3 regions of the Alteromonas sp. W12 genome follow, and region 2 is predicted to be linked to each of the others. Evidence: predicted binding sites of a transcription regulator. Region 2 holds the regulator's gene; each other region holds the start of a gene.
The links. Region 2 encodes ArgR, which controls arginine synthesis, uptake and breakdown. Its sites were predicted from a motif close to ANTGAATANNTATTCANT; they were not measured.

Region 1 (3,284 bases), on a different contig from region 2:
TTTCTTTATAAAAAAGGTTTGACTCAGGCCAATGAATCCGTAAAATGCACCCCGCAGTCAAGGAGAGGTGGGTGAGTGGCTGAAACCAGTTCCCTGCTAAGGAACCATACGCATATACGCGTATCGAGGGTTCGAATCCCTCCCTCTCCGCCATTATTCGTTGGCAGTGACGGCCAACAACAAGTTTTGCGCGTGTGTAGCTCAGCTGGATAGAGTACCTGGCTACGAACCAGGCGGTCGGAGGTTCGAATCCTTCCACACGCGCCACTTATTTTAAAGCGTCACCTTTTGAGGTAGAATTCAAAAGTACACAAGTTTACGCGTGTGTAGCTCAGCTGGATAGAGTACCTGGCTACGAACCAGGCGGTCGGAGGTTCGAATCCTTCCACACGCGCCATATTGAAGAACCCACCTTTTTAGGTGGGTTTTTTCATTTCTACTCCTTTTATTTTTGTTCTCTCCACTTTCGTCTAAGCGCGCTGTTCAAAATTTAAGCTAAACTTAATGTGTCTAACAGCAGTAAAGCGCGAGGTACGCTATGGCACATCCATCTACTACTTTTCGATTTTTAGCAGAACCTACCGACGTAAACTTTGGCGGTAACGTTCACGGTGGCATTGTAATGAAATGGATTGACCAAGCAGCCTATGCCTGTGCCGCGCAGTGGTCCAAATGTTACTGCGTCACGGTGTCTGCCAATGGCATACGTTTCATAAAACCTATAAAAGTAGGTCAGCTAGTTGAGATAACCGCATCGTTGGTACACACTGGAGCGTCAAGTATGCATATCTATGTTGTGGTTAAATCGGGCGACGCCACGGAAAACACTACGTCTGTCGCAAATCGCTGTTTTATAACTTTTATGGCGGTGGACTGTGAGGGAAGCCCAGTAAATGTGCCTGCTTACGTACCCGAGGATGAACGACATATGCAGCTAGAATTAGTGGCGATGCATGCGAAAGATTTCGCTAAACAGCTAGACAGTGACTTTACGGAAAATATAGGCTTTCATTAAGGCGTGAGTATAAATGAACGTAAATGTAGATTGCTGGCATCGGCAACGCTTATGCTAATTCCTAAAATATACTTTTGTTGCAAATTTATTAAAGAATAATGCATTAAGTTTCATTTTGGCGGGTTTTATTCATTTTAAAGTGGTTTTTTATGCTGCTTTGTTGTGTTTTGAAAAACCACGTGATACTTATTCAGGTACAAAATAACAACAGGATTGAATATGGATTCGGGATCCGTCGCTAGCCTGCTCTTTGAAGCAGGTTCTCTTATGCTTATAGGAATGGTATTTGTTTTCTCATTCTTAGGGCTTCTTATTGTGGGGATTCATCTCATTGCCCGATTTTGTGAAGCCTTTCCCGGTGAAACAGCAGAGCCTACAGCTCATTTAAAAGGGCCTTCAGCTAATTTGAGTCGAAACAATCAAGCGGTACAACCAGGAATAGACGGAAACGTTATCGCAGCTATTTCTGCCGCAATTCATACCCATCGCCAAAATTCTAAAAAATAAAGCCTAATCAGGAGTTACCATGTCTAAGCCTCTGGCCCTTACCGAGCTGGTTCTGCGTGATGCCCACCAATCCCTTCTTGCTACGCGCATGCGTATTGAAGATATGCTTCCCATAGCGGAAAAACTAGATAAAGCTGGCTTTTGGTCAGTTGAATCTTGGGGTGGTGCTACATTTGATGCCTGTATTCGTTATTTAGGGGAAGACCCTTGGGAGCGCATCAGAAAGCTAAAAGCAGCCATGCCTAACACGAAACAGCAAATGCTGTTGCGTGGTCAAAACCTATTGGGTTACCGCCATTATGCTGACGATGTTGTCACTCGCTTTGTAGAGCGTGCTCACGAAAGTGGCGTAGATGTATTTAGAATTTTTGATGCCATGAATGACATTAGAAATTTGAAAACCGCAATAAAAGCGACCATAGACAGTGGCGCTCACGCGCAAGGAACAATTTCTTATACGGTAAGCCCTGTGCACAATCTTAAGCTTTGGCTCGAAATGGCGAAACAGCTTGAAGACCTAGGGGTTCATTCTATCTGCGTAAAAGATATGGCTGGGCTTTTAAAACCGTACGAGTGCGAGGCATTGATTACCGGATTAAAAGAAACGGTTGATGTACCTATTGCCATGCAGTGCCATGCCACAACAGGGTTGAGTACGGCGACGTATCAAAAAGCTATCGATACCGGCATTGATATGCTGGACACGGCTATTTCTTCAATGAGCATGACTTATGGTCATAGCGCAACTGAGACCATGGTTTCTATCGTAGAAGGTACAGAGCGCGATACGGGTATTGCACTACCCGAACTAGAAGAAATTGCCAGTTACTTCAGGGAAGTAAGAAAGAAATACAGCAAGTTCGAAGGCAGTCTCAAAGGGGTAGATGCACGTATTCTTTTGGCTCAAGTACCGGGCGGAATGCTAACCAACATGGAAAGTCAGCTTAAAGAGCAGGGCGCTGAAGACAAATTCGAAGAAGTGTTAAAAGAAATTCCACGGGTAAGGGAAGATCTTGGGTTCATTCCTCTTGTTACGCCAACCTCACAAATCGTGGGCACGCAGTCAGTGCTTAACGTACTCACCGGCGAGCGTTACAAAAGCATTACAAAAGAAACCGCAGGCGTTCTTAAAGGTGAATATGGCGCTACCGCAGCACCAGTAAACAAGGAGTTGCAGGCGCGTGTGCTTGATGGCGCAGAGCCCGTGACATGCCGGCCTGCTGACAATATTGCACCAGAGCTGGATACACTGAGTAAAGAGCTTGATGAACTGGCTGAGAAAAAGCAACTATCGCTGTCAGACGATAAAATTGATGATGTTTTGACTTATGCCTTATTCCCGCAGATAGGCCTAAAGTTTATCGAAAACCGCGGCAACCCTGATGCGTTTGAACCTGCACCTAGCGCGCAAGAGTCGCAAAGCTCGAGTGCGCCTAAGCCTGCTGAAGCCAAGTCAAGCTCACAAGGGGCTACCGCGAGTGAAACTTACGACGTAAACGTAGATGGAAGAGTGTATCGCGTAGAAGTGGCACCTTCAGGTACGCTGACGAGTGTTACACCTGCTAGTGGCTCTCAGACGCAAGCACAGCCTCAAACTAAGAGTGCTGCGCCATCAGACTCTAACTCTTCTCAGTCTATTGATGCACCGCTTGCAGGTAACGTATTTAAAGTTTTGGTGAGAAACGGCGACAGCGTGTCAGAAGGCGATGTGGTGATGATCCTTGAAGCCATGAAAATGGAGACAGAGATCCGCTCCGCATAC
Region 2 (3,284 bases):
TGTTCCATAAAGCCGATCCGCGTATCAGTGAAGCTTATGATGAGCGCTTGGTACCCAAAGAGCTTAAACACTTTGGAGAAGCATTGCGTAGCGAGCTTAAAGAAAGCATCTCGTCGCTGTTGGCAATAACCGGTGACGGCGACATCATGAAAAACGACCCGCAGGGTAAAGAGTCTATGGAGATCCGCGCAGCATATCTTCAGCCCCTTCACTACCTGCAAATTGAGCTTCTGGATCGTATCCGTAAAGCCGGTGACGATGCACAAAACACCAGCCTAGAGCGTGCCATGATGGTTACCATCGCGGGTATTGCAATTGGTATGCGTAATACAGGCTAGAGCCCAATGAACGCGTAACGTTATAATGAAAAGCCTGCTCATTGAGCAGGCTTTTTTTTGTAATGTCTTAAATGCAAAAAAGGCTGGGTACGTAAGAACGTATCCAGCCTTTTCTAGCGGATGCTAGTACATCCGCTTCAGGCGCTATTAGCCGTTTACGAAGTCTACGCCTAGCTTGATGTCGCCACGTAGGCCTTCAAGCATGTCGTTTTTCGCTTTTTCTTCAAATGCGCTTAGCTCGCCGTATGGCAAGATTTCTTCAACACCGTTTGCGCCTAGGCGAACTGGATGTGCAAAGAATGCTGCGTCGTCGCTGTCGTCAGTTTGTACATAAGTGTACTCAACCACGTTCTCACCTTGCATTGCTGCAACTAGAGATAGACAGAAGCGTGCCGCTGCTTGACCCATTGATAGGGTTGCAGAACCGCCGCCCGCTTTAGCTTCAACAACTTCAGTACCCGCGTTTTGGATACGAGTAGTTAGGCTAGCAACTTCTTCGTCTGTGAACTCTACGCCTTCAACTTGTGAAAGTAGAGGAAGAATAGTTGTACCAGAGTGACCACCGATTACCGGTACGTGCACAGAAGATACGTCTACACCTTTAAGTTCAGCAACAAACGTTTCAGCACGGATAACGTCTAGTGTCGTTACACCGAAAAGCTTGTTCTTGTCGTAAACGCCTTTCGCTTTAAGCGTTTCAGCTGCAATAGCAACAGTAGTGTTAACTGGGTTAGTGATGATACCAACACACGCGTTCGGGCAGTTATCAGCTACACCTTCGATTAGGTTTTTAACAATGCCGGCGTTGATGTTGAATAGATCAGAACGATCCATACCTGGCTTACGAGGCATACCCGCTGGAATTAGAACAACGTCTGCTCCAGTTAGTGCATCAGCTAGGTCATCTTTACCGTGACCGGTTACTTTTACCGCAGTGGGGATGTGGCTCAAATCAACGGCAACACCAGGAACAACTGGCGCTACGTCGTAAAGCGCTAAATCTGAACCTGCTGGCAATTGTGTTTTCAACAACAAAGACAGCGCCTGACCAATACCACCGGCAGCACCTAACACGGCTACTTTCATACCATTTCTCCTATGGGATTACTTCACGTATTTAAACGGAACGTCACACTAATGCAACGCGGGGGAAAACTCAATCACCGGATCGTCTTATTAACGTTATTTATGGCGATTTTATCTCGATATTCATTATCATGAATGATTATGCAAAGAAATTGCGCAAAGTCTACCTGTACGGCACAATATACGCATACTAAATATAATTCCTAACGATAACCCTCAAAAAAGAAAAGAGCGCTAATGGCAAACGCAAAACAAGAGCTACTCATCAAAGCTTTTAAAGAAATTCTTAAAGCAGAAAGTTACGGTTCACAGGGCGAAATTGTTGATGCATTAAAAGCACAAGGCTTCGACAACATCAGCCAATCTAAAATCTCTAGAATGCTAAGCAAGTTCGGTGCAGTAAGAACCCGCAATGCTAGAGGCGACATGGTGTATTGCTTGCCTCCAGAGCTAGGTATGCCTACGGCTAAAAGCCCTCTTAAACAGCTGGTACTGGATATCGTTCACAACAACGTAATGGTAATCATTAGAACCAGCCCTGGTGCTGCACAGCTTATTGCGCGCTTGCTTGACTCATTAAGTAAGAAAGACGGAGTTTTGGGCACCATTGCAGGTGACGACACTATTTTCATCGCGCCAGCGGATGTGTCTAGAATTGAAGAACTAAGACAGCGTGTTGAAGACCTGTTTGAGAACGTTTAGGTAGCCACGCTTTTAAAACGGTGCCCTCTCATTGAGGGCACTATATATTCTGCTGTTCGCTGACGCTAACTCAATAGTTTAATCAGCGCATCGGCTGCTGGTCTTGATGACGGCGGATTCTGTCCCGTCACCAGTAATCCGTCGGTACACACTTTTACAGCAAAATTGTCGGCGCTCTCATACTTACCGCCTTTTTTAACCAGTTCATCTTCAACCAGATAAGGCACTACATCTGTAAGTTTCATTGCAGCTTCTTCACTGTTTGAAAATCCGGTAACAGATTTTCCCTCTACCAGGTATTTGCCATCAGGCGTTTTAACGTCTTTAAGCACAATTGGCGCGTGACATACTGCCCCAACGGGTTTATTAGCTGCGATAGTGTCTTCGATTAGTTTTATCGAGTGCACATTGTCAGAAAGGTCCCACAACGGACCGTGTCCCCCTGGATAGAACACCGCGTCAAACTCTTCAGCTCTCACATCTTCAAGCGGAATAGTCGACGCTATAGCGCTACGCGCCAGCTCATCTTTCGTATATCGCATAGCGTCGTCGGTCATTGCATCGTCAGCCAGACTATTGGGATCGATAGGCACTTGCCCTCCCATGGGTGACGCCAAAGTTATCGTATATCCTTGGTCTTTAAATGCGTAGTACGGCGCAGCAAACTCTTCCAACCACATGCCTGTCTTTTTGCCGGTATCACCCATAATTTCGTGAGATGTCATTACCATTAGCATACGTTTTGACATAAGCCCTCCTTGCGAGCATTTAAAAATTTGTCGTCAATTACTTCGGCTAATGTACGTAGTTAGATCATTAAAAAAGCGGAGGATCGTTTGATTGCATGATTGTGAGATTAATGACGGGCATAAAAAAGTGCCACTTCCTGTTAAGGAGAGTGGCACCTAACACTACAACTTGTAGCTAGTGTTTTTCTACAGCTTAGAAGCGGTAGTTAACACCTACACGTAGTTCCCAAAGTGACGCATCACCTTGACGGCGCTCTGGATTAGCAGTGCCGACTACAGCCGTGTTGAATGAAGTCTCTTCTAGGATACCCCAATCATCGTTTAGCATATTCGTGAAGTTATCGATTACGAAGAATACTTGTGCGGTGTGGTCTTCGTGGAACGCTGGAACATCTTGGCGAACAGCGAT
Region 3 (3,284 bases), on a different contig from region 2:
TCTTCTTCACGCAAACTTTCTAACTGGCTTACCACTTCCTTTAAGTTGGTACGTGAGTTTTCTAATTGCTTGATTAACTCACTAAAGAAATAAAGTACCCAAGGCGCAGATAACATGGTCAGTACTACAGCACTGATGAAGTCATCGGGCTGAACCTGGCTTCCCATGCTCACGCGAATTACGTATGAGCCCCCTAGCGTAAACACAAGCGAAAGAACAACAAACAATATGCTGAGCTTTAGAGTGCCAAAACGCTGAACAAATTGGGCAAAGCGAATTGCCCAAGAATCGTTTGGTGAATCTGAATGCATGTACGTCTAATTTAAGCTTATTTTGCGGTTATCCTATCAGGCTTTCCTCTTTTCGGGAATGCGGTTTGTCAAAGCATAACTCTGTGGCCCTGCTCAGAATTAGGATTTGAAAGGCGACTTTTCAGTAATTTCATTAATGTATTTGGTATTCACCCATCCCACCTTCGTGTAAGACACTTTCGCCCACTCCCCTCGCTTTTCCAGTATTTTTAGCACTTCGCCCTTATTCAAACCGTTCTCGACAGTTGGGTACGAAACATCTGGCCCTTTTCTCACATTCAGCGAATTGGCACTTACATTGGCCACCCGCTTTACAGGGCTAGCGAGATCCCGCTGAATTTGGTCATGCGCCTCTCGCTGTGAATTCGAATCACTTGACTCAGTTGCCCACGTTTCACTATCACTTTGCAAAACAGCGGCTTTGAGTCTTTGAAGGGGAAAAGCGGGGCCAGGATCGACCTTTCGTGACGGCGCTATTTCTTCATGCCCGACGATAGTAGAGATGTTGTAGTGGCTACACAACGCTTTACACAGCGATAGCGTCCTAACAATTTGTACGTCGGTGTACTTGTGCCAATAGCCCATAGACTGTTGGTTAATGTGCTGGGCAGCTAATACTTCATTCTCGCCAAAAATTTCGCCAAACCAACTTTCAAAGGTGCCGTCTCCTCTAGCCTTAAGCTGGCCGGCATTGTCTAATTCAATGCCGATAGAGTACTGATTCAAGCCACTACGCCCCTCGTAATAACTTTCTCCTGCGTGCCACGCTATTTTATTAGTCGGAAGCATTTGAACAATGTCACCATTGCGTCCAACGGCAAAGTGAGCTGACACACCGCTATCGGCATTGGTCAAGACATTCACCGAAGATGAAAGGCTACTACCGGCGGTAAAATGAATAACAATAGTATCGGGAGATCCTGATTGAAATCGCCCAGATGTGTTGGGAGAAAGCCTGAAGGTGATATTGTCGCCAGTTAGAATATGATCATCTATACTAAATAAAGGCCGTGGTGAAGCATGTAGTGTATTCATACAATAATCCTTATTGTCTTAACAGCACGCCACCACAGTGAATTTTTATTCTTCGCCTTCCACATAAGCGTACACTCAATTCACACACAGGGCTCTCTATCAACATCCTTCAGCGCACCACGAGCCTTACCTGTGGTTAATTTTCAACCAATATAGCAAACTACTTATATTAGTGGAACCATAGCTTTACAAATTAATAAAAATACACCGCAAACCGCTATTGACAACATAAAACATCAATTTCAAAGCATATTTATTCATTAATAAAACGCAAATGAGAAGTAATATCATTTATAAGGGGTGAGTTATTCACTTTGCAATACTGATAACATTTTTGTTACAAACATAAATGACGCCACGTAAACAACTGATTAATATACATTTAATTATATTTATACTAATTCACTATAAAGCTTATACTTTTAGCGTTTGATTTTAGTTTTTAATGTGGGTATTTTGTACGGCCCGCATCGCAATAATGCATAAAAATGCGGAAACGACTGGAATCCTCTAATAATAAAATAACGACAAGAAAGGCGCACGCCGCGAGCAATACCGCTCGCAGGCATAAAAGACGTCTAATAATGTTGTGATACGCAAACCTAGGCGCATCTACACGCAACGCATACCTTGCCCAGTCAAAAGGTTGAAGGAGTTAAGAGATGAGTTTATATAATCCCAATGATTCCCGGGACAACTGTGGGTTTGGCTTAATCGCTCACACTCATGGGGAAGCCAGTCATGAATTGGTAACTACTGCAATACACGGTCTTGACCGTATGCAGCATCGTGGCGGTATCGCCGCCGACGGGAAAACCGGTGACGGCTGTGGTTTATTACTACAGAAACCGGATGCGTTCTTCCATGCAATCGCCGAAGAAAATGGCTGGAAACTCAGCAAAAAATACGGCGTGGGCATGATTTTCTTAAGTCAGGACCCGGTACTTGCGCAAGCCGCGCGTGAAGTACTTAATGAAGAACTAGAAAAAGAAACACTTTCAGTAGTGGGTTGGCGCGAAGTGCCTGTCGACCACTCAGTACTGGGTGAATTAGCGCTAACGGGTGTTCCACAAATTGAACAGGTATTTGTGAACGCGCCAGCAGGTTGGAGAAAACGCGACCTTGAGCGTCGTTTGTATATGATCCGCCGCCGCGCTGAAAAACGTCTTGAGAAAGATCCCGATTTTTACGTAGCTTGTTTGTCGGGCTTGGTAACGATCTACAAAGGCTTGGTAATGCCAAAAGATTTACCCGCCTTTTATCACGATCTTGCCGATGAGCGTATGCAAAGCGCAATTTGCGTTTTCCACCAACGCTTTTCAACAAATACACTACCACGCTGGCCGCTTGCTCAGCCTTTCCGCTTCCTTGCGCACAACGGTGAAATTAACACCATTAAAGGAAACCGCGACTGGGCCATGGCACGTGCTGCTAAATTCGCAACGCCACTTATTCCAGATCTTAAAGATGCAGCCCCTTTCGTTAATACTGAAGGATCGGACTCATCCTCGCTGGATAACATGCTGGAGCTATTCTTAGCCGGCGGTATGGATTTATTCCGTGCTATGCGGTTACTTGTTCCACCCGCCTATCAAAACAACAAGACCATGGACGATGATCTTCGTGCATTTTACGAGTTCAACTCTATGCACATGGAACCATGGGATGGCCCAGCGGGTATCGTTTTAACTAACGGTCGCCACGTTGCCTGTAACCTTGATAGAAATGGTCTACGTCCTGCTCGTTACGTTATTACTAAGAACGGTTTCATTACCCTAGCCTCAGAAGTAGGTATCTGGGATTACGAGCAAGCTGACGTAATTGAAAAAGGCCGTGTAGGCCCAGGTGAAATGCTTGCTGTAGACACATACACAGGCAAAATCTGGCGCTCTACTGAAATTGATGAAGACTTAAAAGCACGTCACCCTTATAAAGAGT

Region 1: AWH61_RS02720 (OadG family protein) is a predicted target of ArgR. The motif match lies at 1,103-1,120, and genes of this name have one in related genera.
Region 3: gltB (glutamate synthase large subunit) is a predicted target of ArgR. The motif match lies at 1,824-1,841, and genes of this name have one in related genera.

What each region holds. Positions count from the first base shown of each region.
Region 1 is NZ_LQXH01000001.1:665,054-668,337, forward strand. It holds tRNA gene AWH61_RS02700 (tRNA-Ser) at 62-153, shown strand; tRNA gene AWH61_RS02705 (tRNA-Arg) at 191-267, shown strand; tRNA gene AWH61_RS02710 (tRNA-Arg) at 321-397, shown strand; gene AWH61_RS02715 (acyl-CoA thioesterase) at 539-1,015, shown strand; gene AWH61_RS02720 (OadG family protein) at 1,235-1,522, shown strand; gene oadA (sodium-extruding oxaloacetate decarboxylase subunit alpha) at 1,542-3,284, shown strand, end outside.
Region 2 is NZ_LQXH01000013.1:114,922-118,205, forward strand. It holds gene ppc (phosphoenolpyruvate carboxylase) at 1-338, shown strand, start outside; gene mdh (malate dehydrogenase) at 486-1,424, opposite strand; gene argR (transcriptional regulator ArgR) at 1,662-2,126, shown strand; gene AWH61_RS19065 (type 1 glutamine amidotransferase domain-containing protein) at 2,192-2,875, opposite strand; gene AWH61_RS19070 (TonB-dependent receptor) at 3,069-3,284, opposite strand, start outside.
Region 3 is NZ_LQXH01000007.1:283,337-286,620, reverse strand. It holds gene arcB (aerobic respiration two-component sensor histidine kinase ArcB) at 1-311, opposite strand, end outside; gene AWH61_RS08825 (N-acetylmuramoyl-L-alanine amidase) at 411-1,346, opposite strand; gene gltB (glutamate synthase large subunit) at 2,009-3,284, shown strand, end outside.